One region of the Paenibacillus sp. FSL H7-0442 genome, then DNA from elsewhere that is predicted to be linked to it. Evidence: predicted binding sites of a transcription regulator. Region 1 holds the regulator's gene; the other holds the start of a gene.
What was found. The regulator LexA, encoded in region 1, represses DNA repair genes until DNA is damaged. The targets are predictions, from matches to a motif close to CGAACATATGTTCG.
Positions count from the first base shown of each region.

Region 2: the regulator LexA is predicted to act here: its motif matches at 10,926-10,939, upstream of addB (helicase-exonuclease AddAB subunit AddB).

Region 1 covers NZ_CP151963.1:3,125,703-3,140,929, forward strand. Annotated here, with positions in the region: gene MHH57_RS13530 (SAM-dependent methyltransferase) at 1-837, opposite strand, end outside; gene MHH57_RS13535 (ATP-binding cassette domain-containing protein) at 860-1,633, opposite strand; gene MHH57_RS13540 (thioredoxin family protein) at 1,630-1,944, opposite strand; gene MHH57_RS13545 (cyclic-phosphate processing receiver domain-containing protein) at 1,941-2,279, opposite strand; gene MHH57_RS13550 (deoxyribonuclease IV) at 2,351-3,199, opposite strand; gene MHH57_RS13555 (DNA-formamidopyrimidine glycosylase family protein) at 3,189-4,007, opposite strand; gene MHH57_RS13560 (TIGR01457 family HAD-type hydrolase) at 4,081-4,929, opposite strand; gene rnz (ribonuclease Z) at 5,394-6,323, opposite strand; gene metH (methionine synthase) at 6,403-9,843, opposite strand; gene MHH57_RS13575 (cupin domain-containing protein) at 10,125-10,667, shown strand; gene MHH57_RS13580 (HAD family hydrolase) at 10,768-11,562, opposite strand; gene MHH57_RS13585 (hypothetical protein) at 11,717-12,226, opposite strand; gene MHH57_RS13590 (DUF896 domain-containing protein) at 12,347-12,553, opposite strand; gene MHH57_RS13595 (LysM peptidoglycan-binding domain-containing protein) at 12,662-13,030, opposite strand; gene lexA (transcriptional repressor LexA) at 13,218-13,844, shown strand; gene MHH57_RS13605 (hypothetical protein) at 14,128-14,430, shown strand; gene MHH57_RS13610 (hypothetical protein) at 14,666-14,830, shown strand; gene MHH57_RS13615 (hypothetical protein) at 14,871-15,011, shown strand.
Region 2 covers NZ_CP151963.1:3,743,944-3,759,170, forward strand. Annotated here, with positions in the region: gene MHH57_RS16510 (SMC family ATPase) at 1-2,067, opposite strand, end outside; gene MHH57_RS16515 (exonuclease SbcCD subunit D) at 2,064-3,248, opposite strand; gene addA (helicase-exonuclease AddAB subunit AddA) at 3,277-7,296, opposite strand; gene addB (helicase-exonuclease AddAB subunit AddB) at 7,293-10,859, opposite strand; gene MHH57_RS16530 (class I SAM-dependent rRNA methyltransferase) at 11,096-12,475, opposite strand; gene MHH57_RS16535 (Na/Pi symporter) at 12,870-13,892, shown strand; gene MHH57_RS16540 (NUDIX domain-containing protein) at 13,882-14,316, opposite strand; gene mtaB (tRNA (N(6)-L-threonylcarbamoyladenosine(37)-C(2))-methylthiotransferase MtaB) at 14,421-15,227, opposite strand, start outside.

The sequences.
Region 1 (15,227 bases):
CCAGCTCATATCACAAACCAGCAGATCGAACGAATTCTCTTTAAATTTGACTTCACTTGCATTTTTACGCAAAAAAGTCAGATTGGCGTACTTCATCAGTGATGGCTCCATCTTTGCCGGATCAACCGCAGTAACTTTCAGTCCCCGCTCCAGTAAGAAGGAAGTCCATCCACCCGGTGCTGCCCCAATATCCAGTCCCTGATGGAAAGCGCCAAAATCTATGCCGAACGTTACTTCTGCTTCCAATAGCTTGAATTTGGCACGGGAAATTTGTCCGTCTTCTTTCTGAAAACGAACCGCACCTCCGCTCCAATCCGATAGGTTGTCCTCAGGACGTGATACACCTGCATACCACGTATCTGTATCTGCAAAAACGGACACAATAACATCGGCGCCTTGTACTGTTTGCTCCATAGGTAGATCACTTAATTGTTCACTCAAAGCCTGCTTAAGTGCACCTGCGCTTTCAGTCCAGCTGCTATTAGATCCTTTGCGCACCTGTAAAGAAACACGTTGATCCATCAGTTCCTTGCGGTTACGGATGAATGCAACCAGACGCTCCTGCACCTGAACCAGATCCGTTCCTTCTTCCTGAAAATGAACAGGAAACAAGTGACGTAAAAACATCGGCGGCTGACCTGTAATTGTCCTCACTACCTCAATTTCTTCCGCAGGTAATGTAGCCAGAAAAATTTCACCAGGTAAAAGCATCGTACTTTTCACAGAGCCAAATATTCTTCTAAGCTCCTCTTGAGCATAGGGTGCAAAACCGTGATTGGCCGTACAAATAAATCTTGATGATGACAAAGTAGATTCACTTTGTTCATCTGTACTCATATATAGTTCCTCCAAAATAACATTACCCTCCAGCGCACACCCGAATCCAGGGACGTTCTCCATCCCAATCCAGCTCAACCGAAACTTCATATGTGTGCATAATCAATTCTTTCGTTAAAACTTCTTTTTTCGGTCCAGCTGCTGCAACCTTACCATCACGAATCAATGCAACATGTGTAAATAGGGGGACAATCTCCTCAATGTGATGAGTCACATAGACCACTGATAAGTCCCGCTTGCGGAGCCGATCAATCTCGACCAGCATTTTTTCCCGCTCAAATAGATCCAACCCAGCACAAGGCTCGTCCATAATTAGCAGACGGGGTTCCGCCATCAGTGAGCGGGCCAACATCACCTTTTTACGTTCTCCTTGAGATAACGTCCCCAGCGGATGATGAATCAAGTCACCTAAATTCATACCCTCCAGCAAAGAAATGGCCTTTTCTTTTGCCTCTGTTGGAATTTCCTGATAAAAGCGCAAAAAAGCATACGCACCTGTAGCGACTACTTCCCAAACTGGATCTTTTAGCGCCAGCTTTTCCAATAAGGTCTGACTGATATATCCGATCTGCTTGCGGACCTCCCGCACATCACATTGACCATACATTTGCCCAAGCACTTCAACCGTACCACTACTTGGAAACATATACCCTGTCATCATTTCCAGCAAAGTTGTTTTACCGGAACCATTGCGACCCAGAATAGCCCAATGTTGACCTTCTCGTATATCCAGGCTTACATCGTCCAATATCCGTCTTTCTTCCCGCTGCAACGTAATGCTCTTCATGGATATCATTCCATCACGCTCCTTATTTTGCTCAGCAAGTGTTCTACAGATTCCATTTTGTAGATGATTTCAGGATTATTGTTTTCACCATTATATATAAGAAGCGCGGGAACGCTGGATATCCGGTACTCCTGTACCAGTTCAGGAATATAGTTAATGTTGCTCTGCACCACTGCTCCTTCGGGGAGCAAATGCTCTGCTACCTCCAGCATCTTACGGGCAGCCGCGCATGTTCCGCACATGGGAGTGTACACAAACAAAGCCAGCTTGCATCCCTCCCATATGGCACGGCGCGCGTCTTTTTGTCCGATCTCTTTCATTGTTCAGACCCTTTTCTGATCTCTCGCATACGCTCCTCGGGTATGGGCCCATTATGCACGGTGACTCCCTCTGGCTTATTCGCATAGAGCAGCTCATACATGGCTCGCCGCCCCTCTGGACTGGAGGAATGCAAGTAAATTTCACGCGGATATAACCGTTTCCCTGCGATAGCAGCAGCCACATCTTTTCCCGTGGGTTGACCTGAACCCAAATCATAATCTAGCGATAGTATCGTAATAGGATATTCATGAAGCAGCAGCAGACACTCTTCCGCATCTCTTGCCAGCTTAAAGCCCGGAGGACAAGGCCGATAATCGTCCATAAACAAATACATCAACTTCTCCTCCTTTTCCCATATATGCAAGCTCACAAGTCTCAAAGATAGTTATTATCAATCAGACTGATTTACTCCCAGCTTAGAATCATTTGAATATCCTCCTGATGTGTCCCATCAGGTCCCGTCTCACTCTCCAAAACGATAGGAATGCCTCTTACAGCCTCCTGATCTGTCATCCAGCGCATGCCCTCAGTACCAATGTAGCCTTGCCCCACACGAGCGTGTCTGTCTTTTTTAGAGCCATACGGGTATTTAGAATCGTTCAAATGAACTCCGCATAGAGCTGACCAATAGCCGAGACGGTTTCCTTTATCGATCAAAGCCTCGTCCATTCCACCGTTCCACAATCCTGCTGCATACGCATGACAAGTGTCCAAGCAAAAGCCGATACTGTCAGGATACCGGCACAACTGACGGATTTTCACCATTTCCTCAAGCGTGGTTCCCATAGGTCCATGATCCCCCGCCTGATTTTCAATCAATATTTTAGCATTTCCCTGCCAGCCTTCCAGCACATCATTAAAACAGTTAATGATGTTACGATAGCCCTCTAGAGGGTCTAACGAATGCATGTGACCAAAATGAACGACAATCCCTTTTGACCCACAGGCTTCAGCAATATCCAGATCATTGCGTAATGAAGCAATCGTCTGCTCATAAAGTTCCTGACCACTATCGGACCCATGAGCCGGATTAACGGGATATGGCGAATGAGCAATGGAATGAAGCTGATGCTCTATACAGTAAGCGTTGCAAGCAGCAGCATCAGTAGCACTCCATTCCTTCAACCTAAGACTACGAGGATTTTTCGGGAAATATTGAAATGAACGCCCCCCCTGCTCTCGCGCACGCATAGCGGCTTTGGAAAAGCCACCACGCGTACTCACATGGGAGCCAATGAGCAATTTAGGCATCATGCTGCTGTACCGGGCAATAAAATGCTTTTTTCCCCGCCAGTTCAACCCTTACAATTTTCCCTCCACTTGGAGATTCTTCTCCTTCGCGGTCATATACTCGACACTGATGATCAAATCCACCTGTTAGTGTGTCTCCCTCCATTAGAGGCATTTCCATGTACCCACCTTCCGCAGTAGCTTCACGTAGTACGGATTGAGTGGCATGGTATAGCTTTTCCACTTTTTCTGGCGACTGCACAATGTTTTGTACTTTGGAACCCGGTGTAAATCCGGCGATATAAGCAATTTCGTCCGAATAACAATTGCCAATACCTGAAAAAATCTGCTGATTCACCAGTGTTGTTTTTAAAATCCCCCGGCGTCCCTTCAGCCGTGCTGTAAACTTTTCCAACGTCATGCGGCGGTCTAACGGGTCAGGTCCCAGGTCTGACAAAGCCTCCTCTGTTTCTTTAGCCGTCAGCAAGTGCAGATAACCTAAGCGCAGTCCGATAAAATAAAGCTTTACTCCACTAAAATCTAATTCGATCTGAACTGTACGATCTGGACGCTGCTCCTCCGTTCCCAGAAATAACAGCCCTCCCAACATCAGATGAAGTACGAGCCGCCCGCCCGTGTTTAAATGAAAAATCAAATGCTTGCCTCGACGCTCTAAATATACAACGGTCGTTCCGAGCAATTGCTTCTCAAACGTTTCCACTTCAGTATTAATGGACTTTTCACGGCTAACCGTCACTCCAGTAATCGGAATGTCCAAAATTTGTTTGGATAATAAGATTCTGTAGTTTTCCATTTCAGGAAGTTCCGGCATATCAACATCTTTCCTTTCGTAGCTACATAGCTTTTAATGCTCGCAAGTTTTCTAAGACATATACTTTTTTCTATTATCTCAGCTCTTCTTTCATCCAGTCCTGCAATTCAGCGAGATTTTCAAACATCAGGTCAGGTTTTACTCCAACGGTACGCACATGCTCGTCCATATTAGCGCGGGTCGTCACGCCCGACAGGATCAGAGCTGTTTTACAACCTGCTGCTGCACCTGCCGCAATATCTGTAAGCATATTATCGCCCACAACCAGAGCTTCATCCGCCCTAATATTTAAGCGGTTCAGTGCATAATTCATCAATACGCTTGAAGGCTTACCGATGACAATAGGCTTTACCTGTGAAGCCGCTTCAATTGCTGCTCCAATCGTACCTGCTCCTGGCGTTAGCCCATCATGTGAAGGCAATTGGAGATCCGGGTTTGTCAAAATAAAAGTGGCTCCTTCCCGAATCCAACGCATGGCAGCGGCCAGCGCATCATATGTAAATTGACGATCTATCCCCTGCACCACATAATCAGGATGGTTCTCAACAAGCTGCAAACCGGCTCCTGTGAGTGCATCACGTAATCCTGTCTCACCAATACAATATACACGAGCTCCAGGACTTTGCTGTGCTACATATTGTGCAGCTGCTAACGCCGAAGTATATACTTCATGGCTGGCCGCTTTAATTCCCATACCAACCAAATGCTCAGCCACCGATTCGGGTGTGCGTGAAGCATTGTTTGTAACATAAGCATAAGGTATCTGGTCTGTACGCAATCGGGATATGAACAGATCCGCACCCTTGATCATCCGATTTCCATGATAAAGGGTTCCATCCAGATCAATTAGTAACGATTTTATCGCAATCCCCTCCCCCACTTCAAATCCATTCACATCATAGCATTGAAAATTATAATTCATCCTATGAACGATGTTCTCCTTCTTATTTAACCACCTTAATGATTCAGGTCATAAAATAATCGGCCGTCTCCATTCATCTCATCTATCTTAAGTCAAAAATGCTTATGAAGTCCATGAATTGCTGGTAAACCGTGCAAAATAGCGCCATTCCTCGCTAAAAGCCGTCGCTTTCACATGACATAAGTTCACATCTTCGTCGAAATCCATCGAAGGCGCTATTTCCTCAAAGGAAATCTTCTGTATTTCCTGGTCATGCTCAAGACATAAAATCCTTTAAATTCGATATATAGAAACGCGAATATGACATGCCTCCATATGTGGTAGAACAAATTCATCCCCACCACCGTGTGCGGGTTCTCATCTCTTGTCGCATCCTGCGCTTTCCCGGAAAATAATTTCGGTGAAAAACAAAGGCACCGGAGCAAGCCCCGGTACCCATGCACATATCTTTCTCCAATCGTTTATTAACCGATATCGGGTACCGGTAACAACACATGCTGCTCCGCAAGCAATGAATTGGGAAATATGCTTCGCGCTTCCTCCAGCAATGGCTGAAGCTGCTCCTGATCTTTATACCTAGAACTAAAATGTGTCATGATTAGCTGACCCGCACCTGCGGCTTTTGCAGCCTCCGCTGCCTGAAGCGCCGTACTATGATGATACTCGTACGCTGTATCTGCCAGTTCATGCAGAAAAGTGGCTTCATGAACGACGACAGTTGCATCTTGAGCCAGCACTACCGTATTCGGACAAGGTCTCGTATCCCCCAAAATCGTGATGATACGCCCCTTTTTCGGCGAACCCAAAACATCCTGAGGGTGCAAAATAACTCCACCCTCTACCTCCACGCTTTCCCCACGCTTTAACTTACCGTACACCGGGCCGGGCTTGATTCCATATCGCTCCAACAGTTCTTGGTTAAGCTTACCGGGCTTATCCATCTCTACAACTCGGTAGCCATAGCTGTCGATCCGATGATCCAGCAAAGCTGACTCTACCCGGAATTGTCCGTCATCAAACAGAACCCCGCCCGTATGCTCCACAATATGTAGTTGGTAATTGATACGCGATTGGCTGATCCCTAAAGATAGCTCGATATATTGCTGGATTCCAGGCGGTCCATATACCGTCAGTGGTGTCGTTCCCCCCTGGTACGCTCTGCTCGACAGCAGCCCCGGCAGACCAAAAAGATGATCCCCATGCAAATGGGTGATAAATATTTTTTCAAGTCTGCTTAGTTTGAGCGGCGAACGCAATACCTCTTGTTGAGTGCCTTCACCGCAGTCGAACAGCCACATGCTTCTTCGTTCTTCCAGCAAACGAAGAGCGATGGACGTTACATTTCGCTGAATCGTAGGCACCCCTGCATTTGTACCGAGAAAATAAAATTCCATAACATTAACCTTCTTCCTGCTGACCAGCAAAAAACCTCCGAAGCTCGGAGGGTATTTGCTATCCCATCTGATAAAGGTGTTAAACCTTTTCGACGTTAAAATACTGCGCCTGAGGGTGGCTGAACACCATGGCTGATACAGAAGCCTCCGGTTCCATCATAAACCCTTCCGTCAGCTCAACGCCAATATCCTCAGGTTTTAACAACTGGAACAACGGCCCCTGTTCCTCCAGATCTGGACATGCAGGGTAGCCAAAGGATACCCGAATGCCTTGATATCTGGCACCGTGCCGCTGTTTCATTGTCATATCGGCAGGGTCCGGAAAACCCCAGCTATCCCTGATAATATGGTGAAGCCGTTCCGCTAACCCTTCTGCTACTTCGAGTGCTACCGCTTGAAGTGCATGCGAGCGCAGATAATCCCCTTTATCTTTCCACTGGGTAGATATCTGCTGAATCCCATGACCAGCTGTAACGACCATGAAACCCACATAGTCCATAACTCCGGATTCCACTGATTTCAAGAAATCAGCCAGACACAGATAAGGCTCTACCTGCTGGCGCGGAAATGTAAATGTGTGCAGTACCTTGCTCACATCCGACGGATCATAGATCAGAATTTGATTCCCTTGCGACTGCGCTGGAAAGAAACGATACATGGCATGTGCCTGGATGATTCCGTCTGTCACAGCTTCAAACATGATGCTGTCCACGGTTTCCTTCAACTGAATCGCTTTCGGATCTTCCGAAGCCAGCAGCTGCTCAACATTGCCTTTTAAACCAAGATGATGCCCCATTAGCATCTGCATATTCACGTAAGGCAAAATATAATTCAGTGGATAGTTACGCAGTACATGGCGATCCGTATCTGGTGGAATATAGACGGGCAGATCCTGAGCAATGTTAGAGCGCACAGCTCGAGTGAGTTTAGGGAGCGGCTTGGCTTCCACGACGATTGCCGCTTCAGCTTCTCGCTCAGCCTCCATCTCCTCGGCCATTTTTTTACGGGACTCAGGATTCATAAGCTTATTGGCAATATCTAGGCCATCCATAGCATCCTTTGCATAGGCAACCAGACCATCATACTCAGGACGGATACGATTTTTAGTGAACTTACGTGTTAAAGCAGCTCCACCCACCATTATTGGAATATCAATATTCGCATTTTTCAAATCCTGTGCGGTCAGCACCATTTGTTGTGCCGATTTAACAAGCAACCCGGATAAGCCAATCATGTCGGCCTTTTCTTCACGGTAAGCCTCAATAATGCGTTCTGGTGGTACTTTTATACCCAGATTCACAATATGGTAACCATTGTTGGATAGAATAATCTCCACCAGATTCTTACCAATGTCATGCACATCACCTTTGACTGTAGCCAACAAAATCTTACCTTTTACTGAGGATTCATTCTTCTCCATGAACGGCTCTAAATAAGCCACGGACGCCTTCATCACTTCAGCGCTTTGCAGCACCTCTGCTACAATCAATTCGTTATTGTTAAACAGTCGTCCTACTTCCTCCATCCCCTTCATCAGCGGGCCGTTAATAATCTCCAGCGAAGAATATTTCACAAGCGCTTGCTCCAGATCCGGAATGAGTCCCTCCTTACTTCCCTCCACTACGTAGGAAGCCAGTCTTTCTTCGAGCGAAAGGTTTGATATCTTTTCTTTTTTCTCCACTTTCTTGTTACGAAAAGCTGCTACAAAAGCGGATAAAGTATCGTCATTTGTTTTATAGATCAAGTCTTCCGCAAGTTTCCGCTCATGCTCTGGAATGGATGCATAACGCTCAAGCTTCTCAGTGTTTACAATCGCATAGTCCAGACCTGCTTTGGTACATTCATATAAGTAGACGGAATTGAGCACTTCACGACCCGCTTCCGGCAAACCAAAAGAAACGTTACTGATGCCCAAGATAGTATGCACTCCGGGAAGCGCCTCTTTAATAATGCGAATACCCTCAATCGTTTCCTTAGCTGAACCGATATATTGCTCATCACCTGTTCCTACTGGAAATACAAGCGTATCAAAAATTAGATCCTCCGCTGCCAAACCGTAACGGTTCACCAACAGATCATAAGAACGTTTAGCTACCTCAAGCTTATCCTCACGTGAAATAGCCTGTCCGCGTTCATCAATCGTACCAACAACAACAGCTGCGCCGTACTTATGAATAAGAGGAGCCATGTTCTCAAATTTCTCTTCACCATCCTCCAGATTAATGGAGTTAATAATCGCCTTACCTTGCGAATATTGAAGTGCTTTATCAATGACTTTAATATCCGTTGTATCTATCACCAAAGGTACTTTTACCTTGTTTACAACCAGTTTCAAAAACGCTTCCATATCCGTCATTTCATCGCGGTCCGGGTCCTGCACACAAATATCAATGACATGCGCTCCGCTTTTTACCTGAGCACGGGCAATTTCAGACGCCTCTTCATATTTGCCTTCCACAATCAAACGCTTGAATTTGCGGGAGCCAAGAACATTTGTTCGCTCACCAACCATATACGGACGATTGTCCTGTTCAATATATACAGGCTCAATGCCTGATACGGCAGGAGGATGATGACCTACCAGCGGACGCGGCTCAAACTGCGACATACTTTCACTCATAACTCGAATATGCTCAGGCGTGGTACCACAACATCCCCCAGCAATATTCAACCAGCCTTTTTCAGCGAAAGCAGCCATTTTACGTGCTAATGAATCAGGCGATTCATGGTATTGGCCATTTTCATCGGGCAAGCCCGCATTTGGATAACAGCTAATAGCTGCAGAGGACATTTCAGACAGAGAGCGAATATGATCACGCATAAACTCTGGACCCGTAGCACAATTCAACCCAATCGAAATTGGATGTAAGTGTTCCAGTGATATGGAAAAGGATTCGATATTTTGTCCGGCCAACGTCGTTCCCATAGGCTCAATCGTGCCTGAAATCATTAGCGGAAGCTCGATACCTGTCTGCTCAAAAGCCTGCCGAATTCCGATACTTCCAGCCTTGACGTTAAGCGTATCCTGTGAGGTCTCCAAAAGGAGTACATCCACGCCGCCTTCAATAAGTGCCAAGGCCTGCTCTTGATAGCTGTCAACCAGCTCAGCAAATGTAACACCGCCTGTGACAGACAAGGTTTTCGTGGTTGGGCCCATAGCTCCTACTACAAAACGAGGCTTGTCCGCAGTGCTGTATTTATCCACCGCGTTACGCGCCAGCTTGGCCGCCACCAGATTAATTTCACGGGCACGTTCTGGTATATCGTAATCCGCCAAAACGACGGATGTTGCTCCAAATGTATTCGTTTCAATTAGGTCTGCTCCGGCCTTCAAGTATGCTTCATGAATCCCTTGAATGACATCCGGTCTCGTTAAGACCAGCATTTCATTACAGCCCTCCAGCTCTTCCCCACCAAAATCATCGGGGGAAAGGTCTTCCTGTTGAATCATGGTGCCCATGGCCCCATCAAGAAGGAGTATTCTTCGTTGTAATGCATCCTGCAAGCTAACTTTATCCAAATTTCTTCACCCCCGCAAAACGTTAAATCCTAGTTTAGCAGAAACCGTATCATTTAGATAGATTGAAGTAAAAACATACGTTTTATACAGGTTGTTCTTTGTAAAAACGACTTCTCTTATCCATTTTTATAGTTTGTAGCATTATTAAACGTACTTAACCCTGCATCCTTTAGCTATGTTCATTTGCATTATAAAATGTTGAAATCCTGTATTGTACAACGTTTCAAGACATGGTATTCTTTATACAACATTAATCCAAGTGGAAAAGAGGGGATAAACACATGGCCGAAATCTTAATACGTAATACGAATGAAAGAATTAGCGGTGAAGAACAAGTACGTGAATTTCTGGAGAGTCACGAGATATTGTATGAACATTGGGATGCTTCCAAATTGTCCGGGGAACTGCAAGAGAACTTTACCTTAACAGATGATCAAAAGGCCGCTGTTCTCAAAACATTTGAACCCGAAATCAAGGATTTAGCCGCACGTCGCGGATATAAAATATGGGACGTTATCACTCTATCTGAAGCAACGCCGAATTTGGACGATCTGCTGGCCAAGTTTGAGCAAATTCACACCCATACCGAGGATGAAATCCGTGCCATTGTCGCTGGTAAAGGCATCTTTATCATTAAAGGACCTGAAGAGATCGGCTATTTTAACGTAGAGCTTTCACCGGGGGACGTTATCTCCGTACCCGAAAATATACCTCACTTTTTCACTTTAATGGAGAATCAAAAGATCGTGGCAGTCCGCTTGTTCATTGAAGAAAATGGCTGGATTGCGGAACCGTTCGAAGATCCAACCTTCATTAAAGCATAATTACGAATTTATCCTTGTGTAAATAAAAAACTCCCTCTGCTCTGTGACAATCGAGCGAAGGGAGTTTTCTTAATACTCGTTTCCAAAGACTGTGGATTTCTTACTTTAACGATTGAATAATTCCGTCCAATTCAGACAGATGCTTGATTTGGAACTTCGGCTTGATCTCTGTGGTATTGGTTTTGGCGTTTCGGTTCACCCACACCGAGTGAACACCTGCTGCCAACGCTCCTTGAATATCAGTCGTCAGCTTATCTCCTACCATTAAAGCATGTTCAGGCTCAATACCAAGAAGCCCCAACGCATGCTGGAATATAGACGGATCAGGCTTGCCTCGACCAAATGAACCTGAAATGACCACATGATCAAAGAAAGGAGCTAATTGAGGAACTCCATCCAGTTTCTCCTGTTGTAAATCAGGGGAACCGTTTGTCAATAATAATAGCTTGTATTGTCCCTTCAATTGTTCTAGAATTTCAAACGTTTCTTCATATACATGGGGACGTGCGCGTCTTTCCGAAGCAAATTGGGTAGCCAGCTTTTCCGCCAACTTCTCATTATCTATCCCTAGTTGCTGGAGTCCTCTGCGCCATGATTCCTTTCGATAAACAGGGGCCAACTGTTCCAATTGACGGAATTCAGGTTGCTCACCTGCTGTAAAATTCGCCCACAATCCTTCAAACGGATTAATGCCGATCATTTGAGTAAAACTAAAAGTTTCATAGGATTCATACAAAGCGCGTGCTTCTTTACGTACGGCTTCCTCCAAAGCTTTTGGATCAACACCTGCTTCACGGGAGCCTGTTTGACACGCTGCATCAAATGCCTCTTCTACACTACGTTCATCCCACAAAAGGGTATCATCAAGATCAAACATTACCGCCTGAATCGTCATCTGAATTATCCACTCTCTTTCCACAGTATATGTACGCCTATTTGCTTGATTAAGCATTTGAATCGTTATGTGTGCCCATATTAAGCAAGCGGCCGCAGCATGTTATATGAAATAACATCATACGGCCTTTGTTACAGAGTACAGGCTAAATCAGTTATTTCTTGTCAACCTGTATCTGATTGGATAGCGCAAACTTCTCAAGTCGCTCTGCAATGGCATCCGTGTCATAGCGACCTAATGATTTTGTGAAAATAAAATTACCACCCTTACCTTTTCTTTCAACGGTTACGTAACCCTTTTCAATCTTGATGGCTTTCATGTCCCCAGCGGTCATTGGACGTTCCCTACCACCTTTCAGCATATAGAGAGTATCCTTTCCCACTTTCAGATAAGGACGACGGATAAAAAAGATAACAGCCAGCATCAAGTACAGGCCGAATACAAGCCAATCCATCCCTCGCATACCGGTCTTAGTCAAAAAGTAACTCATAAGCATGTACAATACAGAAAGACCAGCCAGCATAATTGGCACAGTAATGTTACGTCCACGGAAAATATCCATTGCAGAACCTGCGCCGCTAATGGTTTGAATACCTTGCTTTTTGCGCGATTTATTTAAATGCGCTGTGTTTTTGCGTACTTTTCTTTCAAATGATCGGGCCATCTCTCAATTCCTTCCCAGATATATTACATTAAAACAATTGCCTCAAAGCTGATCTATATAGATACCATGAGAGGTACCTAAAACAAAAGGCAAATTGCAGGCTTGGGCGCTTTAACAACATTAATGCTTCAGCCCGTCATTTCCCTTCGATGTATCATCGTCCACAAATTCAATCGTTTCTAGCTGCTGCCGAAAATTACGGCGAATGTTACCTAAATAAATTTCCCGAAGGTTGGCACGTTCTGTGGTTTCCTCTTCTGTTAATCCCTCGGATTTTGCTTTGCGCGCTAATTCATTAATGCGCTGTACCAAGCTGTCTATATCCAAATTGTGTCCCCTCCATAAAAGCAAAGATATAATACACTTTGACATGTAGAAAAGAGCTTGTCAAGGCTCCCGCATTACGCTCCCTGACAAGCTCTAATAGTCTATAGATCATAAGTCAGGAAGCTTGAGTACCTGACCTGCCTGCACTCCCCGATCCTCTAAACCGTTAATCCGCACAATTCCTTCTATATATACCCGTGTATCCATTCGTTCCGGTTTATGATTCGCGGCAATCTGCCACAACGTATCCCCAGGTTGTACTGTCAGTTTAGTCACTTCTTCCTTGGAAGCTGAAGGAGCCGCGAAAACCGTAAGTACACCTGCTCCTGCAATCCAAGCAACAATCATTATAATAAGAAGCTTAAGTAAAAGAGTATGGGTAATAATCTGCATAAAACGCGCCCTACCCTCTTTTCGGGTCTCCTGTAAATTTTCTATATTCATTGGAAAAATACTTTGATAGGTGCTATATTTCATCATGGTTGTGTCCTCCAAACGTTTGTTCTTATGTTTTCACAATATAACACGAACGTTTGTTTTGTTCAATAGAAAAGAGAACAAAAGTTCGCAATTATTTTTAGGGATTATTTAGAACTTATGTTTGTACGAACGGAGGTTCTATGCTATAATTTTCCCAAACGTTACTAAATGGGGTTGATACGGTATGTCTAAGATTTCGAGCCGCCAGCAGGCCATTCTTGAATTTATCCGCAATGAAGTGCGTCTAAAGGGATACCCCCCTTCTGTACGCGAAATAGGCGAGGCTGTCGGATTGGCCTCCAGTTCTACGGTTCACGGTCATTTGGATCGTTTAGAGAAAAAAGGACTCATTCGCCGCGATCCTACAAAACCACGGGCTATTGAGTTACTCGGTCAAGACGAATCGGATAACAGCAACTTGATTAATTACTCCATTAGTCGTGTCCCCGTCGTCGGCAAAGTAACCGCTGGTCTTCCTATTACGGCGACAGAAAATATTGAAGATTACTTTCCTCTTCCCCAACACTTTGTTGGTGAGGATAAAATATTCATGTTATCTGTTGTAGGCGAAAGCATGATTGAGGCTGGGATTGCTAACGGAGACTATGTAATCGTACGTCAGCAGCAGACCGCTGATAATGGCGATATTGTTGTAGCTATGACAGATGAAGACGAAGCTACAGTTAAAACCTTCTACAAAGAAAAAGATCATATCCGGCTTCAACCTGAAAATCCAGCCTTTGAACCGCTTCGTCTGACACACGTCAGTATTTTGGGCAAAGTTGTAGGACTCTTCCGGGACTTCCACTGATTTCTCGTTCTTCCTTCCCCGTTATTCTATCCCCTAATACAAAACCGGCTGCCTAGGGCAAGCCGGTTTTGTATTGTTATTATGCTTACTATGTATCTCACAACTATTCTTTCCTTTTTGCAACCTATTCCTATTGTATCTACTATAAAATCAGCCTCATCATCTCAAATAATCCCCCACTGATCTTGAACAGCTATACTGTTATGGGAAAAACTAATAGATCTTTCTTTCTTTTAGCTAAATATGGTATATTAATTACTCATAGCTCTGTAGGAGGAATTAAATGAAAAAAATAATAATTTCAGCGTTTGTTATGATATTTATCGTCGTAAGCTGTGCAGTTCCAACAATGGATCATTTGTATGCAGAAGAGAAATCACACATAACAACCTACGATCGTATTCAGTACATACAAATACTCATCCATTTCAGGTATTTAGAAAAGCAACTTGAAGCTGTAATTTCCGAAAGAAATAATTACCCAGAGGCCAGCCAAGAATATAAACAGCTCTCAGAACAACTGAATCATATTCTTGCCCAAGAGGCATACTACGAAAAAAAACTTAACACCCTTAATAGTAAATAATTTTCATACAAACTGCATATTATCTTTATTCTACACATTAGACTCATGCCGACCTGCCTGTAACATCTCCTGCAACGTAAAGTTGAAAAGGCGAAGACAGGTTCGCATGAGTTTTTTTGTTAACCTTTAGGGATATAGGTACTAGCTTCTTTTTGCTTCTAATAGATTTATGCTGATACATTACTATCACAATTGACATATATATATAGCAGAACTAAGCAAAGGAGATATGCAGATGATCAGAAATAGAGTTAAAACGTATAAGCATCGCATCGGGAAAAACAGATATCTGGTCGTTAAAGTCTTTCAAGCCGCAGCTGCTAAAACAGGAAGCGGAAATGCACTAGCAACCAATGCCTTGAATATCAAAATTTCCAAGCGTAAGCATAAACGCCACTAAGATTCAACCGCACCTTCATTTCTTGAAGGGAGGTGATATTATGAGCAGAAGACATTGCAGACGTGATTTAAGAAGAAGAAGATTGAACATCCGTTCCAATCAAAGAGCCACTGCGCGTGCAAGAGGTAACGCACTGGCTGTTAATTTGTTTAGCGTAAACGATAGACAACGCAGACGTTAATAATCGTTTTCATGCAAAAAGCGGGAGAAATTCTTCCTGCTTTTTTGTGTTAAGCAGCACACCTAACTACTGCTATGAATCGTTTAAGCAAGCGGACGAGATCGTAAATATCACACATAGTTGAACAGTCGCTACTATTTTACTCTTTTATAAATCTAACAGACAGGAAAAAGTGGTTCTCTTTTAGAATAATGTGCATAGAGAAATTAAACCAGA
Region 2 (15,227 bases), 620 kb from region 1:
GCGCGTGGTGCATGCCTCGCGCTTGCTCTGTGCCTGCGTCAGCGCTACAGCTGCTGCCTCCTGCTCGGCGGCGGCACGGATACGCCGCTGCTGTCCAGCGGCGTCTGCTTCGCGCAGCGCCAGTGCCCCGGCAGGCAGCGCATGCGCACGTGCGGCTAGCTCGGCTGCAGCACGTTCCAGCGCCGCGCAGCGCTCCGCCCATGCTGCGGCACCACGCGGCTCTGCTGGCGCTGCCGCAGGCGTGAAAGGCTCGCCCGTGGCGGCAGCGCCACTGTTTGCGGTGGCGGGCTGCGCCAGCAAGCTGCGTTGCTCGTGCAACTGCTGGCGCAGTGTGAGGCGCAGCTCCTGCAAACCAAGCCGCAGGCGGTGCATCTCATCTGGCGCAGCGGCATCCGCGCTATGCGCCGCGACGACGGCAGGCGCGGGGTGATGCAGCGAGCCGCACACTGCGCACGGCTCGCCTTCGCGCAACTCGGCAGCGAGATGCTGAGCGAGACGCCCCAGCTCCTCGGCACGGAGCTCGTGACGCAGCTGTTCTTCCTCGGCAGCCAGTGACGACATATCGGCGGTGATTTCTGCCTCCAACGTCAGCAATGCCTCAATGCCATCAGCTGCCTGTGCAGCAAGGGCAGAACGCCGTGCCTCCGTCTCCTGTGTCTCCTGGTCCGTCAGCTTTAGACGTTCGTCAGCTTGCGCAAGCCGTTTCTCCTGAGTCACGTACTCCAGTTCAGCTTCACGCAATTGCTCATTCGCGATTTCCAGCTGTTGCAACCGTTGCACAGCCTCTTGCAGCATACGCCGCTCATCTGCTCGCACTTCATTTTGCTTTAGCTCTTGTTGAAGCTCTTGCTGTCGCTTCAAGCCTCGCGTCTGTAGCTCTTGTTCCTTTGCGAGTCCTTCTGCATGTTCAGCAAGGATTTGTTCGCTATGCCCAAGCTCGGCCGCCAGACGGTCCCGTTCGGTCCGCAACGCTTCCGTATCACGCTCCAGTTGAAGCGCCTGTTCTAGTTGGTCGATCCGAAGCAATAGCTTTGGTTCTTCGGCACTGAGTGCTTGCCGGGCCTGCTCATCTGCTTGCGCAGAGACAAGCGCAGCCTCCTGCGCGGTAGCGGCCAGGACTGCCACTTCTTCGGCAGTCTTATGCCGTTTTTCCGCTTCAGCAATGGCTTCCTTCCAATCCGTCAGCGCAGGCAGCAATGCCTCGGCTGAAGTTGCTTGTCGAAGCTTGTGCTCCAGCAAAGCAATGCCCGGCTCCTGTGCTGCCAACTGCTTCAGCTCTTTCGATCTTTGGCTGAGCTCGATGACTAGCTCACGTGTTTTGTTTAGCGCCTCCGATTCACGTGAGACACGCTCTAGCTCGCGACGCGAAGCTTCTGCATTGGCAATCGCCTCTTTGAGACGCAACTCTACATGTTCAAGTGCTTCAGCACTCGCATCCCCCAGCCCTTGCTGCTCCGCCTCTAATGCTTTCAGTGCGATATCGTTATCTTTCACACGACGGCTTAGCTTCTGTGCAAGTTGATCTCCGTACTTCTCCAGATGGAACAAACGCTGTAGCATCTGTCTGCGTTCACTGCCCTTTAAGGACAAGAATTCCGCAAACTTTCCCTGCGGCAATACGACAGCTCGTGTAAAATCGTCCATTTTCAGGCCGATATACTCCTCCACACAGCGCGTCACATCCTGCACCTTATCGGCAAGCACTTCCTCGCCATCCTCTGTTAACGCAATAAAACGGCTAAGCGTATTATTAACCGATACGCCTCCAGCACGTTTGAAACGTCGTTCTACACGGTAACGACGAGGTCCTTGAGCTGACATTAATTCAAACGTAAATGCAACAGACAACGTATCCTCGGCATGATTCATAATGCCTTGTGTACCATTCACTGCCCGCTCCACTTTACCGTACATAGCCAACGTAATAGCATCCAGCAGCGTTGATTTACCACTACCCGTTGGGCCGAATATTCCGAACAATCCAGTTTCGGTCAAATCGTCAAAGCGAATTTCCTGCGACTCCCGGTAGCTTTGCAACCCCGCCAGTTTTAGAAGGATTGGTTTCATGCGTCCTCCTCCTCAGCGTGATCTCTTGCATCATCCTGTTCCACCAGCTCCAGAAACAACTGCACTAATCCGTCATCTGGCTGTGCTCCGCCTGTCTGCCGCTGATAGAATGCCCGGAACAGCTCATGCACTGGCAGTTCTGATCGTTGGTGCTCCAGCTGTGCGGCAGCCATTTCTGGATACATGGGGCGAATATGAATGATACCTTCACGGCTTTTGCGCAGCCGCTGAATATCTCCCATTGACATTGCTTCATCCAGCGTAATTTCCAGATCAATAAAGGCATCGGCATCTAGTCCTTCGTCCAGCCAGCGATATACTTCCTCCAGACCTCCCCGTGCGCGCCACCTCACTAATGGGCGTCCACTGGTAATATACAGTTCCTCGACCTGAGCAGGCTTGCCAGCAACCACGTCAATTAACGTAACCGATTTGGCTTGTCCGGCTTCGGAAAAGCTATAAGCCAGCGGCGAGCCACTGTAACGCATCAGCCCGTCTCCTTTCACATATTGGGGACGATGCAAATGTCCTAGAGCCGTATACTGTGCCCCAATGCTCAAAGCAGACGGATCTACGGTATACGCCCCCCCGACCTGAATCGGGCGTTCCGAGTCCGACTCCAGCCCGCCGAGCACATAAATATGGCTCATTGACAAATTGACGGTGTCAGGCCGAAATGCTGTACCCAGCTGTGACATCAGCAAGCCCACACGGCGACTGTATGCCTCGCGCAAGACTGTTTCATCTCCGTCTTCAGACAATAGCTCGTTCAGACGAGACTCGGAGGGATATGGCAAGGCTGCAATGCATGCCATTTCACCCGTTCGCGGTGTACGAACGCGTACCGCTTCCCCATGGGGCAGTCCCAGCAATGTAATTCCGCGCCCGCTCACCAGTGGTGTGACCGAGGATACCCTTTCCGGCTGATCATGATTGCCCGCAATGACGACTAGTGGTCTTCCTCCAGCCGTAAGACGGGCAGACGTTTCATAAAACAATTGCTCGGCTGCGGCTGAAGGATTGACTGAGTCGTATACGTCTCCAGCCATCATAATCAAATCGGCCTGCTGATCGTCAGCCATTTTCGCTAGTTCTTCCAAAAACGCCTCCTGCTCCTTCAAACGGCTGCGTCCTTCCAACGTGCGACCCAAATGCCAATCACCTGTATGCAAAATCCGCATGTTATTCCTCCTCTCCCTAGCTATATAACTACAGCTGTACACTCTCTCCAGCTTCTAAAAAATACAGCCACTTCTCAGCAACCTTTTTGCCTGTAATTTCTTCGATCACACGGGCATACAGCTCCAATTGAAAACGATATTGGTCTGTTAAATGGGACAGTGTACGATACTCAGATATCCGATCTGTTTTATAATCCACCAGCACGAGTCCTTCGGGAGTTTCAAATAGACAGTCAATAATGCCGTTCATCAGCACTTTATCTCCGTCCTGTCCACCTTCCGAATCTGTTTCTTGTCCTGGTGACATCGATGGTAAGCTGTGGTTCCAGTAATCGTTTGCCCGCATGGTATAAGTAAACGGAAGCTCTCTTTGAACATGCGATGCCCCCAACATTCTGCTACCCAGCTCACTAGTGAAAAAGCGTAATATTTTATTCGTATCTAGCGCCTTTGCATGGACATTCAGTAACATACGCTGATTGAGCAAACGAGCCTTTGTTTCCTCAATAACTTCGGCGCTCATCCCCCCATCTAGTGGCAAATGCAGCATCAACGTATGATAGACCGTTCCTCGTTCCGTTGGAGTCAGTCGCTGATTCCCCATAAACTTAGGTCTGCGCAAGTGTAATTGACTGCCCCCAGTGTGAGAATCCTCCCGATCCTCCGGTAACTCTGCTAGTACGGTGGTAGATAGATTCAACCAGTCGTCCGATCCCATCTCCTGCATTTCCAGCCATCTTTTCATCTCAGTAACCGATGTATTGGCTGCCGTCTTGCCGGCCCGCTCATACGGATAGGTCCAGGAAAGAGCAGCTTCAATGTCCGTTTCACTCTTTTCGTTCAAGTCGATTAGCTCCGCATTTCTCAGTGCTTCTGTCTTCTTTTGGCGCTCTTCGCCCGACACCTCTTCCTCATGATCTGAGTTCACACGAGAGCCGGAAAATGTTTCCGAGGCCACAATTTTAAATAACCAGTCTGTTCCCGGCATATGTTCCAATTTGTGATAGTACCCATCTTGATCACCTGCCGCTTCCCTCAACAAAGTAGCAGAAGGATGCCGAATCAAAGCGGGACCTACCCAGTCCAGATAGCTGCGGCCTGCCGCCAGCATATAGTCTGGTAAGACCGTTTCCGTATGCTCTTTGGCACGTGCCCAACCCGCTGCGCGTGAAGCTAGATCCTTCACGGTTCCGGTCATAATCAGCTTTTCACGCGGCCGTGTAAGCGCCACATATAACACCCGCATTTCCTCAGCCAATAGCTCCAGCTGTGAGCGTCGGCGGATCGCTAAATTGGGCAGCGTAGGGTAGCTGACACGATTTTGTTCCTCCACATATTTAGGACCAAACCCCAACTCCTTGTGCATAAGAAACGGCGCATTGAGATCCTGTTGATTGAACATTTTTGCCGTCCCGGCTATAAACACGATAGGGAATTCAAGTCCTTTACTTTTATGAATGGTCATAATGCGGACAGCTTGATCGGGTTCGGTCCCCCCGCTAATGGATCCTAAATCACCGCCTCGCTCCCGTAGACGGGAAATGAAGGTCAGAAATCGGAACAATCCTCGGTTGGACGTTGAAGTCTCATACTGTCTCGCTCGGTCATATAGCGCCCGCAAATTGCTTTGACGCTGTGAGCCGCCAGGCAGTCCACCGACCCAATCCAGATACCCTGTTTCCTCCAGCACATTCCAAATCAATGCACTTAAGCTACCTTGTCGGGCTTCCTGCCGCCAGGCTTCCAAATTATGCAAAAATGAACGTAGTCGGGCAGACAACGTATTCCCGTTATTTCTATTACCAAAGTCAGATGAAGATAAAGAGTCCTCAGGGAAAAGATCCAACTCCATGATGTCAGCAGTGGTCCCTTTTTCGCTCTCCTTCAGTGGGTCCGCCTCTGCCGCCGCCAGCAATGCGCCATAAAACAATCCATCCGGCTTTTCCAACCGAATTTGTGCCAGTTCATCTTCGGTCAAGCCGACAATCGGCGAACGAAGCACGGATGCAAGCGGGATGTCCTGCTGTGGATTATCAATAATGTGCAGCAGAGACAACATTACCTCAACTTCCGTTGCTTTAAAAAAGCCTGTCGTCTGCTCCCCGGAGGCCGGAATGCCCTCAAGCCGCAGTTCCTCTACAATTAGGGGGGCCCACACGCTTGCCGAACGAAGCAAAATGACGATATCGCCGTAGATTGCCGGGCGCATCGCTTTTAATCCTCTGTCGTAAATCAACAGTGGTTGTCCGGTATCTCCGGTCAGTTCTTTAATCCGTTGCGCAATCGCACGAGCCTCTAACTGTGCCGTTTCCAGTTCCACAAGCTCAGCCAGCTCACTTTCCTGAAAAACAGATTCGTCCTCCGTTTCGGACAGCTCCGAAGCCTCGGAAAGACCATGGCCACCCTTATCTACTAACAGCAGCTCAGGTGCGTATACAGATGCGGTGTCTTGATCCGACGGGTCGGGATAGGATGCGCCGTGTACCAGCCACGCTCGTTCATCGTACTCAATTTCCGCCACATCCACACTCATAATCTGGCGGAACACCAAATTGACCGCATCGACAACTTCCTCCCGACTGCGGAAATTACGCGCCAAATCAATTAAAAATCCATCTTCCTGCTCCTGCATGCCGTACCGTTGATACTTATTCAAAAACAGACCCGGCTCCGCCAGCCGAAACCGATAAATACTCTGTTTCACATCGCCCACCATAAAACGGTTACCCGGTTCCTCCCGTGATACCAGCCTAACGATATCTTCCTGTACGGTATTCGTATCCTGATATTCATCTAGCAGCACCTCGTCGAATTGCGCCTTGTATTCGAGCGCAGCATCGGAAGGTAGTAGCCTGTACGGAGTAGAATCGGGATGTCGTAATATTTTCAGACAATAATGTTCCAAATCCCCGAAATCCACCAACCCTTTTGACTGCTTGTGCTGTTGAAAACGTTCCCCGAATACAAGCACGGTTTCTACCAGTTCGTTCATCAACGGAGCTGCGGCGTGCAGCTCCTCCCAATAGGCTTCTGCTCTCCTGCCAAACAGGGAAGCCTTCATATCTGTAATCATTTTTTTGGCTGCTTCGCGCAGCGTCTTAACCCGTTCCTGCAATGCAGGCTCAGTCTGATCTTTTTTGACCGGCTTGAGCTTACCGAAGGCAGCTGCCTGAAAATGATCATATAGAGATGCCCACGGCTGTGTCTCCAATTCCTGCAGCAATCCCTTCACCATCGCCGTATCCTCTTGCAGCGTCACTGTATAAGGTGCAGGACCGCCGGGCTGCATAGCAGTTTCATGCGCCTGTTCCAGCAAGCTCGCTGCTCCGCGCAATGAAAGTGCAGCATCCGCCAAAATGCTGCGAACCCAAGGCGTCTCTCCGAGAGCCGCTACATCCTGCACACGAAATGCAGTTGCTGTCTCCCGCAGCCAATGCTCCGGCCAAGGATGACTTTGAGAAAAATCATACAGCCGCTGAACAAGCACATACATCGCATCATCGGTGCGTTCTCCACTAAACCAGTCGACTAGTCTGCGGAATGTACTGCCTTCATCATGAGCCTCATATTTCTCCTCAAACAGTTCTTCTAGAAGCTCCTGGCGCAGCAATTCTGTCTCATGCTCATTCATAATCCGAAAACCAGGATCAAGGGGAATGGCCTGATAATGCCTGCGGATGACCTCCATACAAAATGAGTGAAGCGTCGTAATCGAGGCCCGATTCAGCAACGATAGCTGACGGCGTACATGTTCACTTTCCGGTTCCTGCTCCAATACACGTTCCAACGCTTCGCGTATCCGTTGACGCATTTCGGCGGCGGCTGCCTTCGTAAAGGTCGCTACCAGTAACCGATCCACACTGAAGCCAAGCTGGGGATCGACAATTTTACGAATAATACGCTCTACAAGCACCGCTGTTTTACCAGACCCCGCCGCTGCCGCAACCAGCATGTTGTTACCAGATTCCGAAATGGCACGCCACTGGTCATCGCTCCACATACTGCCTTCCGGCTTCGGTAAACCCTTAATGTTTGACATGCCTATCATTGGTCCATTCCTCCTTTCCCTTCCTGTGTATGACCCAGCAGATTCCAAATCTGATCCTTACCGGGTTTACCCCATTGATTGTAGCCACTGCCCTCCAGACTGTCGTCAAATTGACAAACAGGCTTAAAAGAGCAGAAGGTACATGCCGTCTCTTGCTGGATACGATACGGTTCAATGGCCACATCGCCCTCTGTCATCCGTGTACCAATCGTCCGAATATTATTACGCACCGAAGCTAGCAGGCTGTCCCACTGTTCCGGCGAAGCAACCGAGGCACTGCTATAAAAACTACCGTCTGCTTTCACCGCAACAGGTAAAATAGAAGAATATCCCTTGTCCAATGATGTATCCATCTGCCCAACTACATCCCGATCCGCAAGCAATAATCCTTTCATCTTAAAACGTTTCAAAAGCTCCTGACGGGCCTGTTCTGCGCTAAGACCGTTAGGCGACTGTAACATCGGATTGTGGACGTGAAAATATAGGGTACCCGCTGGATAAGCTGTCTCGCCCAACCATTCCTCCGCCGCATTCAGCAGCACGTCCAGGTACGTGAGCATTTGCAGAGACAAGCCATAGTACACTTCATGCAGCTTGAGATCCTTTTGGCTGGATTTGTAATCGATGACACGCAAAAGTAAACCTTTTTCTCCCTCTGCCACATCCACACGGTCAATCCGTCCGACAATTTCCATCACAACACCGTTATCTAACTGGAAGCTTAATGGAGGAAGCTGCTGACCCGGCCCAAAGTCCAACTCCAGCCCAATCGGCTCAAAGCTACCTCTTCGCGCATGTTCACCTAAGATCAACGAAGCACGGCTCACGATGTCTTTCAATTTACGTAAAATGTAGCCATACCGCTTGGAGCTCATTAAAATTTCGCCTTGCAGACGAGGAGCCAAACGCTCCACTGTACTTTCCGCCTCTTGTCGGCATTCCTCGGTGCTGAGACTGCCCCAGCTGACATTGCGATTACGCAGATTGATCGCCATCTCACCAAGCGCTGCATGAAATAATTGTCCGATATCCGGGGCCTTCAGGCGATACATTTGACGTTCCTTCAAACGAAGACCGTGAGAGGCAAAGTGCGAAAATGGACATGCCACAAAACGTTCCATACGAGATACGCTGGTACGCAGCTTGCTCCCGTACAGACGGCGGCTCGTTTCCTTCTGCATTTCGGCATGGTTCTCATAAAAAAGTGAGGTCAACAGCTGACGCAACTTGTCCTTCTCACGCCCTTGTTGGCTGGCATACCAGTTATATACCTCCCACCAAGGAGATAAAATGTCACCGCCACGTCGCCAATGCCGTAATTGCGCAATGAGCTGCGGCAAAGCCTCGGACGGATGAGAAGCATACTCCCATTGCGTCGTCCAAGCATCCCCAGGCAAAGGGTATCCAGCCAGCGGACGTTCGTCCAGACTAGGAAACAGGTGCCGCACATGTCGTACTAACTCAGACGGCAACAATGACTTGCCCTCTTCATCAGTCACTGCATAGCTCATCCACAGGCTTTTACCGGCTGAGGTAAGGGCCGTATAAGCGAGAAAACGTTCGTCCAACAGACGTCTTGTCATATCGGGCGCCAGCTCTACGCCTCGTTCGTTTAATGCCGTACGCTCCTGCTCATTCAGCACACCGTCCTCATGAAAGACAGCCGGCATCACACCTTCGTTCATACCTAGCACAAAGGCATGTTGAATACCGGACACACGTGTACGGTCCGTGTTTCCGACTAGAACCTGATCCAGAGCCGGCGGAACAAGTCCCATACGGAACTCGGCCAATCCCGTTTCCAGCACACCCGCAAATAAAGAGGTATCCAGCCTTTCATCACCCATCATTTCGACAATTTGATCCAGTAGTTCAAGCACTGCATCCCATACCTGACGATGCTCCTTCGCCTGCTCAGGTTTTCCCGCTTCCTCTGCCTGATGAATGAAGGCGTCCAGCTTGTGGCCGATTTCTGCATCTTCCAGTAACAGATATACCGCTTCACACTTCTCAAGTGCAGTTCGTGCCTTGCCCACACGTTTCTCAAACGCACGTAAAGGCGTCACGATTACATCCCGACACAGCTCCATCAAATCCAACGTTTCATCCCGCCTACGGTTCCGTTCCTGCTCCTCCAGCTCCAGTGACAAGCTGGGCACAGCCTGCCACGGGCGACCGTCTGTCCAACGGCTACCTTGTATTCCGCAGGCCAGTACATAGTTTTCCAGACGATCCATCTCCTCGCGGCTCACCCGACCATCCAGCGGCAGGAGAAGATCTGTTTTGACCGCACGGAATACATCCTCATATCGCCAGCGTCGCTGCACGATATCCAGTGAAGCCCGAATCAATTCCACTAAGGGATGATGCAATACACTTCTCCGCTGATCCAGAAATACTGGAACCTCATATTGTTTGAATATCGGTTCCACCCATGACTCATAATCTTCAATATGACGCACAAACAGGGCCATCTCCCGATAACGCGCGCCCTCATCTCGGGCTAAACGACGCATTTCGCGTACAGCACCTTCCAACTCAGCGCGGCGATTCGCCGCAGCATACAGTTTTATGCCTTCCGGCTGTTCTTCTGTCCACTGCTCTCGTAGCTGCTGCAGCCGCATCCGTTGTTCCTGATTCCGTAACCCTGTACGATATTCAAAGTTAGCCTCCAAATACGCCAACGCCGGACGCTCCTTAAATCTCGGCGGCGGATCAGGGCGAAGTAATTGTGTCTGCGTCTCTATCATCAGCTCGTCTGCCATTCCTTTGAGCTTTACATACGTAGCCGCCGAAGGATGAAACAAATCTAGCTCATGCGGAAGCTGTCCGCTCTCGTAGCTGCGGTTGCAAGTCAGCGCCACTGTCAACGAAGAGGCATGCAGCATAAGTTGCTCCACCACTTTATATTCATGTGGTGTAAACCTACGGTAGCCATCCATCCAAATGTCTGCTCCACGCACAAGGGAAGACTCTGCAATCTGTTCTGCCAGCATGCGCAGCGTATCTTCACCGTCAATATATTTAAGCGTCAGCTCTCGTTCAAAATCCTCGTAGATTAGACTGATATCTTTGAGCTTGCCGCGCAAAATCGGAGTTGACTCTCCAGCAGCGTTCATTCGCTCCAGTTGCTCGGGTACAGACCGAGTATCATTTCCATACTGCTTTAGCTCCGTGAACAATGTATTCAACCGATCCACAAAGCCGAGCTGGTCTCCCGAATCCTTAAACAAACTCAGTTCATCCTTGCGACGACGAATAATTTTATATAAAAGCATCTTCTTGCCTTCTTCCGTTACAGGCACCAGCGCTGAACCCCCAGTTTCCTGCATAACTAAATAGGCAAGACGGTGAAATCCCATCACTTGGGCGCGCACCGACCCCTGAATACCGTTTCCGGCTTCTGTAAGTAACGCATGCTCAGAAGCAAATGACGATTGCTCCGGTACAAGTAACAGCATAGGCTTACCTAGCGGCTCCTCGCGTAACATAGACGTCATTTCATTGCGGATTAACGTACTTTTACCACTCCCAGAGCGGCCAATCAACAAACGGACCGACATGATGCGGCCTCCTTTCCAACGAACAACATTCTATTAAACAGTATAGCATATCAGGCAAGAGAGAAAAGAACGTACGTTTGCCATGTTGTAGCAATTCTTTCTCCCTCTAAAAAATAAATCAGTCCCGCAGATTGGCTTGGTGCACGCCTTCTCTACAGGACTGATTTATACCTAAAACGAGTTTATTTTACCTATTTAATCACCAAAAGGGCGATTGACTTTGACTTTGTATGAAACTACAACTGTGTCCGGCTGCGCACCTCAAAGATGGCGAATTTCAAGTAATGGCCTTCCTCCACACCCAAAATTTGAGGATGGTCCTTACCAGCTGCTCTCCAGTCTACCAGACGAAGGATTTTGCCGGCATCTGCCGCTGCTTCCTTAATGGTGTCCAAAAACAACTCCGGCCGCATGTGGAACGAGCAACTCGCTGTCACCAGATAGCCGCCCTCATTAACGAGCTTCATCCCGTGCAGGTTGATATCTTTATATCCACGTGTAGCCCCTTTGACAGCGTTCTTCGTTTTGGCAAAGGCTGGCGGATCAAGAATGACCACGTCAAAGGTGCGTCCGCCACCCGCTGTCAGCGGCTTAGACGTATCTCCTTTGCCCCCGGCTCGTGCATTGCGTTCCTCTACACCTTTCACCTGATTGCGCAAATATTGAAAAGCATCGTCGACGACAAACTCGACGCGTTCCTCAAAACCGTTCAGCTTGACATTGTCCCGCGCACTTTCAATCGCATGCTCAGAAATATCAAGACAAGTTACTTTTTTAGCACCATATTTACAGGCATTGAGCGTAAAGCTTCCCGTATGTGAAAAACATTCCAATACGGTTGCGCCGTCCCAGAATGGGAATTCAACAACCTTACCACTTTTATTCACTGGCTTCATGACCGTTGTGGCAGCGTCCCCTGAGTCTGTAGCAACTTCTTGTAGCGTAATTCCACTACGTGCTCCCCAACCTGTCATCAACGGTGCTATGGCCGCACGATTTTCACGCTGGTCAAAGAAATAACCCGTCTTCTGGCCCTCTACGATATCAACCTTGATGTGCAGGCCATTTTCCGTCACCACTACATGACGCGGGCAATCACCGTACAAAGGACCCTTCGTTTGTTTCAATCCTTCCAGCTCTCGGATGGATACATCACTGCGCTCATATATACCAACAGGACCCAATACTTCAACGAGCGCATCCCTGATTTCTTCCCTGCGCCGATCCATGCCAAGCGTTAACAGCTGCACAACCAACACATCACCAAAACGGTCTACAATCAGTCCAGGCAAAAAATCAGCCTCGCCGTACACCAACCGATAAGCGTCTCCCCCGGTCACAAAACGTTCGCGGTGCTCCAGACATTTGCGAAAGCGTTGGGCAAAAAAGTTTTGATCCATCGCTTCCAGCGGCTCATAGGACATCACACGCACTGTAATTTGTGAAGCCGGATTATAGTAACCTGTCGCCAAATAACGCCCCTGATGGTTAACAATACTGACCAAATCGCCTGCCTCTGGGTCTCCTTCGATCTTGGCTATTTCGTTTTTAAACACCCAAGGGTGTGCGTGCTCCAGCCTTTTTTTACGGCTGCGTTCTAATATTACTGAAGGCAAAATCCTTCACTCCCATTCTTGGATTACTCAAAGTGTTAAAACGTTGTTCGATAGGGGCGCGGCTCTGCGGATCATTTGATCTTACGATCGCTGTTGCACGGGGATTCTTTGGATTTTATAAATGATTTTAATGGTAAGAATCCCCCTAGGTTTATACTTCCGAAGCAGCTTTCCTTTGGAAAGCTTTCAGGCGAACGCTCTCGCTTCTCCAGATTCAAATGATCCGCTTCGCTACTGCCCGCCTGTATATCGGCGTCACGCTTTTAAAGCTTGTGAAGATACTACAAAAATTATCGTTTTCCTAAAAAGAGCTTAGCCATGCTTGTCATGGCTGTCCTCGACAGATCATAGGCTGTTACATAAGTATTTTCACCTAGAAAAGGGGGCTATGCCCGTGCTTATACATGTTATACTCCCGCTGTGCGGCGGACTGTTTATTTTTTTGGGCGGGATGAAGCTGATGGAAGCAGCCCTCCGGCATTTGGCTGGCCCCTTCCTCACCCGTTGGCTGAACCGCGCCACCGTTTCCCCTTGGCGGGGTATGCTGTTCAGTTCAGGCATTACCGCCCTGTTGCAAAGCAGCACCGCTGTAACGGTGCTGACGATCGGACTGGTCAACGCCGGGCTATTGACCTATGGCCGTACGCTCGGCATCATTCTTGGCACCAATATCGGTACCTGTCTCACCACCGAGCTGATGGGGCTCCAGCTTGGCAAGCTGGCTGTTCCGCTGCTCTGCGGCTCACTGCTCTGCTGGAGCGCCGCCGTACTGTGGGGAGAATCCGTCTCCGTTCGCCAGTACGCGTCTGCCGGAATTTCACCCGGCTCCAATGGGCTTAGCCGTCCGCAGGCTGTACAATATATCAGCCTCGTATTTGCTGGATTTTCGCTGATTCTGGCGGGTATCCGCGTAATGCAAACGGTCGGCCCATGGATTGAGCAGGCCGGACTATTCCGCTGGTTTCTTGATCACGCTGCGGCCAACATGTGGTGGGCCTTCGCTGCGGGTGCCTGCCTGACCGCACTGGTTCACAGTAGCGCAGCCGTTATTGGCATGGCGATCAGCCTTGCCGCTGCGGGTGCCTTGCCAGCCGATGTGGGGATCGCCATCGTCATCGGCTCCAATGTAGGCACCTGCGTAACCGCCCTGATTGCCGCTGTTGGTGGCAGCGTGTCCGGCAAATTTGTAGCCTGGTCCCATGTGCTGCTGAACGTAGGCGGAGCCTTGCTCTTTATGCCGTTGATCCCTGGGCTAGAAATGGCCGCCGCCTGGATATCTACCGAGCCCGGAGCCAAGGTAGCCCATGCCCAAACCCTGTTTAACGTCATTAGCTCTCTGCTGGTCTTGCCTCTGTGCTACCTACCTGTATGGACGCGTTTAGAGGATCGTATATCTCCCCACAGAATCAAACGTTAATTCCTAGCATGGACAGCGCCTTGCTCAAAATGACATCATTATTGTCATATCCGCCCTGGCGCTGGAGAAGCCATGCTTCCTCAGGCTTATGCCATGCAACTCCCTTAATTTCTTCGATTTGTGCCTGTAAATCCCCATCTAGTGCCTCTACAAGATAATAGTGTACTTCTTTATCCACTTCCCCAAATTCCGGATGCTGATACGTATAAGCAATCATATCTACATGCTGGATAATCCGCCCGTTCAACCCTGTTTCCTCGCGAATTTCACGTAAAGCCGTCTGTTCGATTGTTTCTCCCAACTCCATTTTTCCTTTAGCCAAGGATACCTTGCCATATCGGTCAGTAATGAGCTGAATTTCAAGTTGCTCCCCCTGTTTGTGAAACACAACACCGCCTGCTGAAATTTCCTTTTTTGCTGCCATCCTGTAATCTCCCTTCCTTGCGCAACAAGGATTCCGTCCTCTCTGTAAGGAAAGGCGAAATCCTTGTTTGCCATCTCTATTGCCTTTTCAGGCTTTTTTTGTTCTTACAGAGCTGTTTGCAGCCCATTCTCCAGTACGCGAACCAATTGGCCTTCACTTTCATTAATGCCTGCCTTCGTTAGCTTCACGCGGCATACCTTGCCAACCAGATCCTCAGTACCTTCAAACGCCAGTTGAATATAATTGTCACTATATCCATGGAGTATGCCGCTATCTTCGGTCCCTTTCGGCGCAACTTCCGGAATGACCTCCAGCACCTGACCTACAAACCTCTCAGCATACGCCAGTTGCATTTGCTCTGACAGTTGTATCAGCTCATGCACTCGTGCATTTTTCACGTCTTCGTCCACCTGATCCTCCATACGCGCCGCAGGAGTTCCACTACGCTTGGAGTACGGAAACACATGCATTTCTGAAAAACCGATTTTTTTCATCAGCTCATAGCCATTGCGGAACATTTCATCCGTCTCCCCAGGGAAGCCGACAATTACGTCCGTTGTAATCGCAACATCGGGCATTGCTTTGCGAATCATAAGCATTTTGTTATAAAACTCTTCTGTGGTGTACTTACGACGCATCCGTTTCAATACAGTGTCGTCCCCCGCCTGAAGCGGTATATGAAAATGACGAACCAGCTTGGTGGAACGGTTCAGTACATCAAGCATTTTTTCATCAATCTGGCTGGCTTCAATCGAACTGATGCGGATACGCTCCAGCCCTTCCACTTTCTCCAGATCCCACAGCAGATCAGATAGGTCATAATTATCCATGTCGTCACCATAACCGCCAGTATGGATACCAGTGAGTACTATTTCCTTGTAGCCTGCGTGTACCAGTTGACGCGCCTGTGC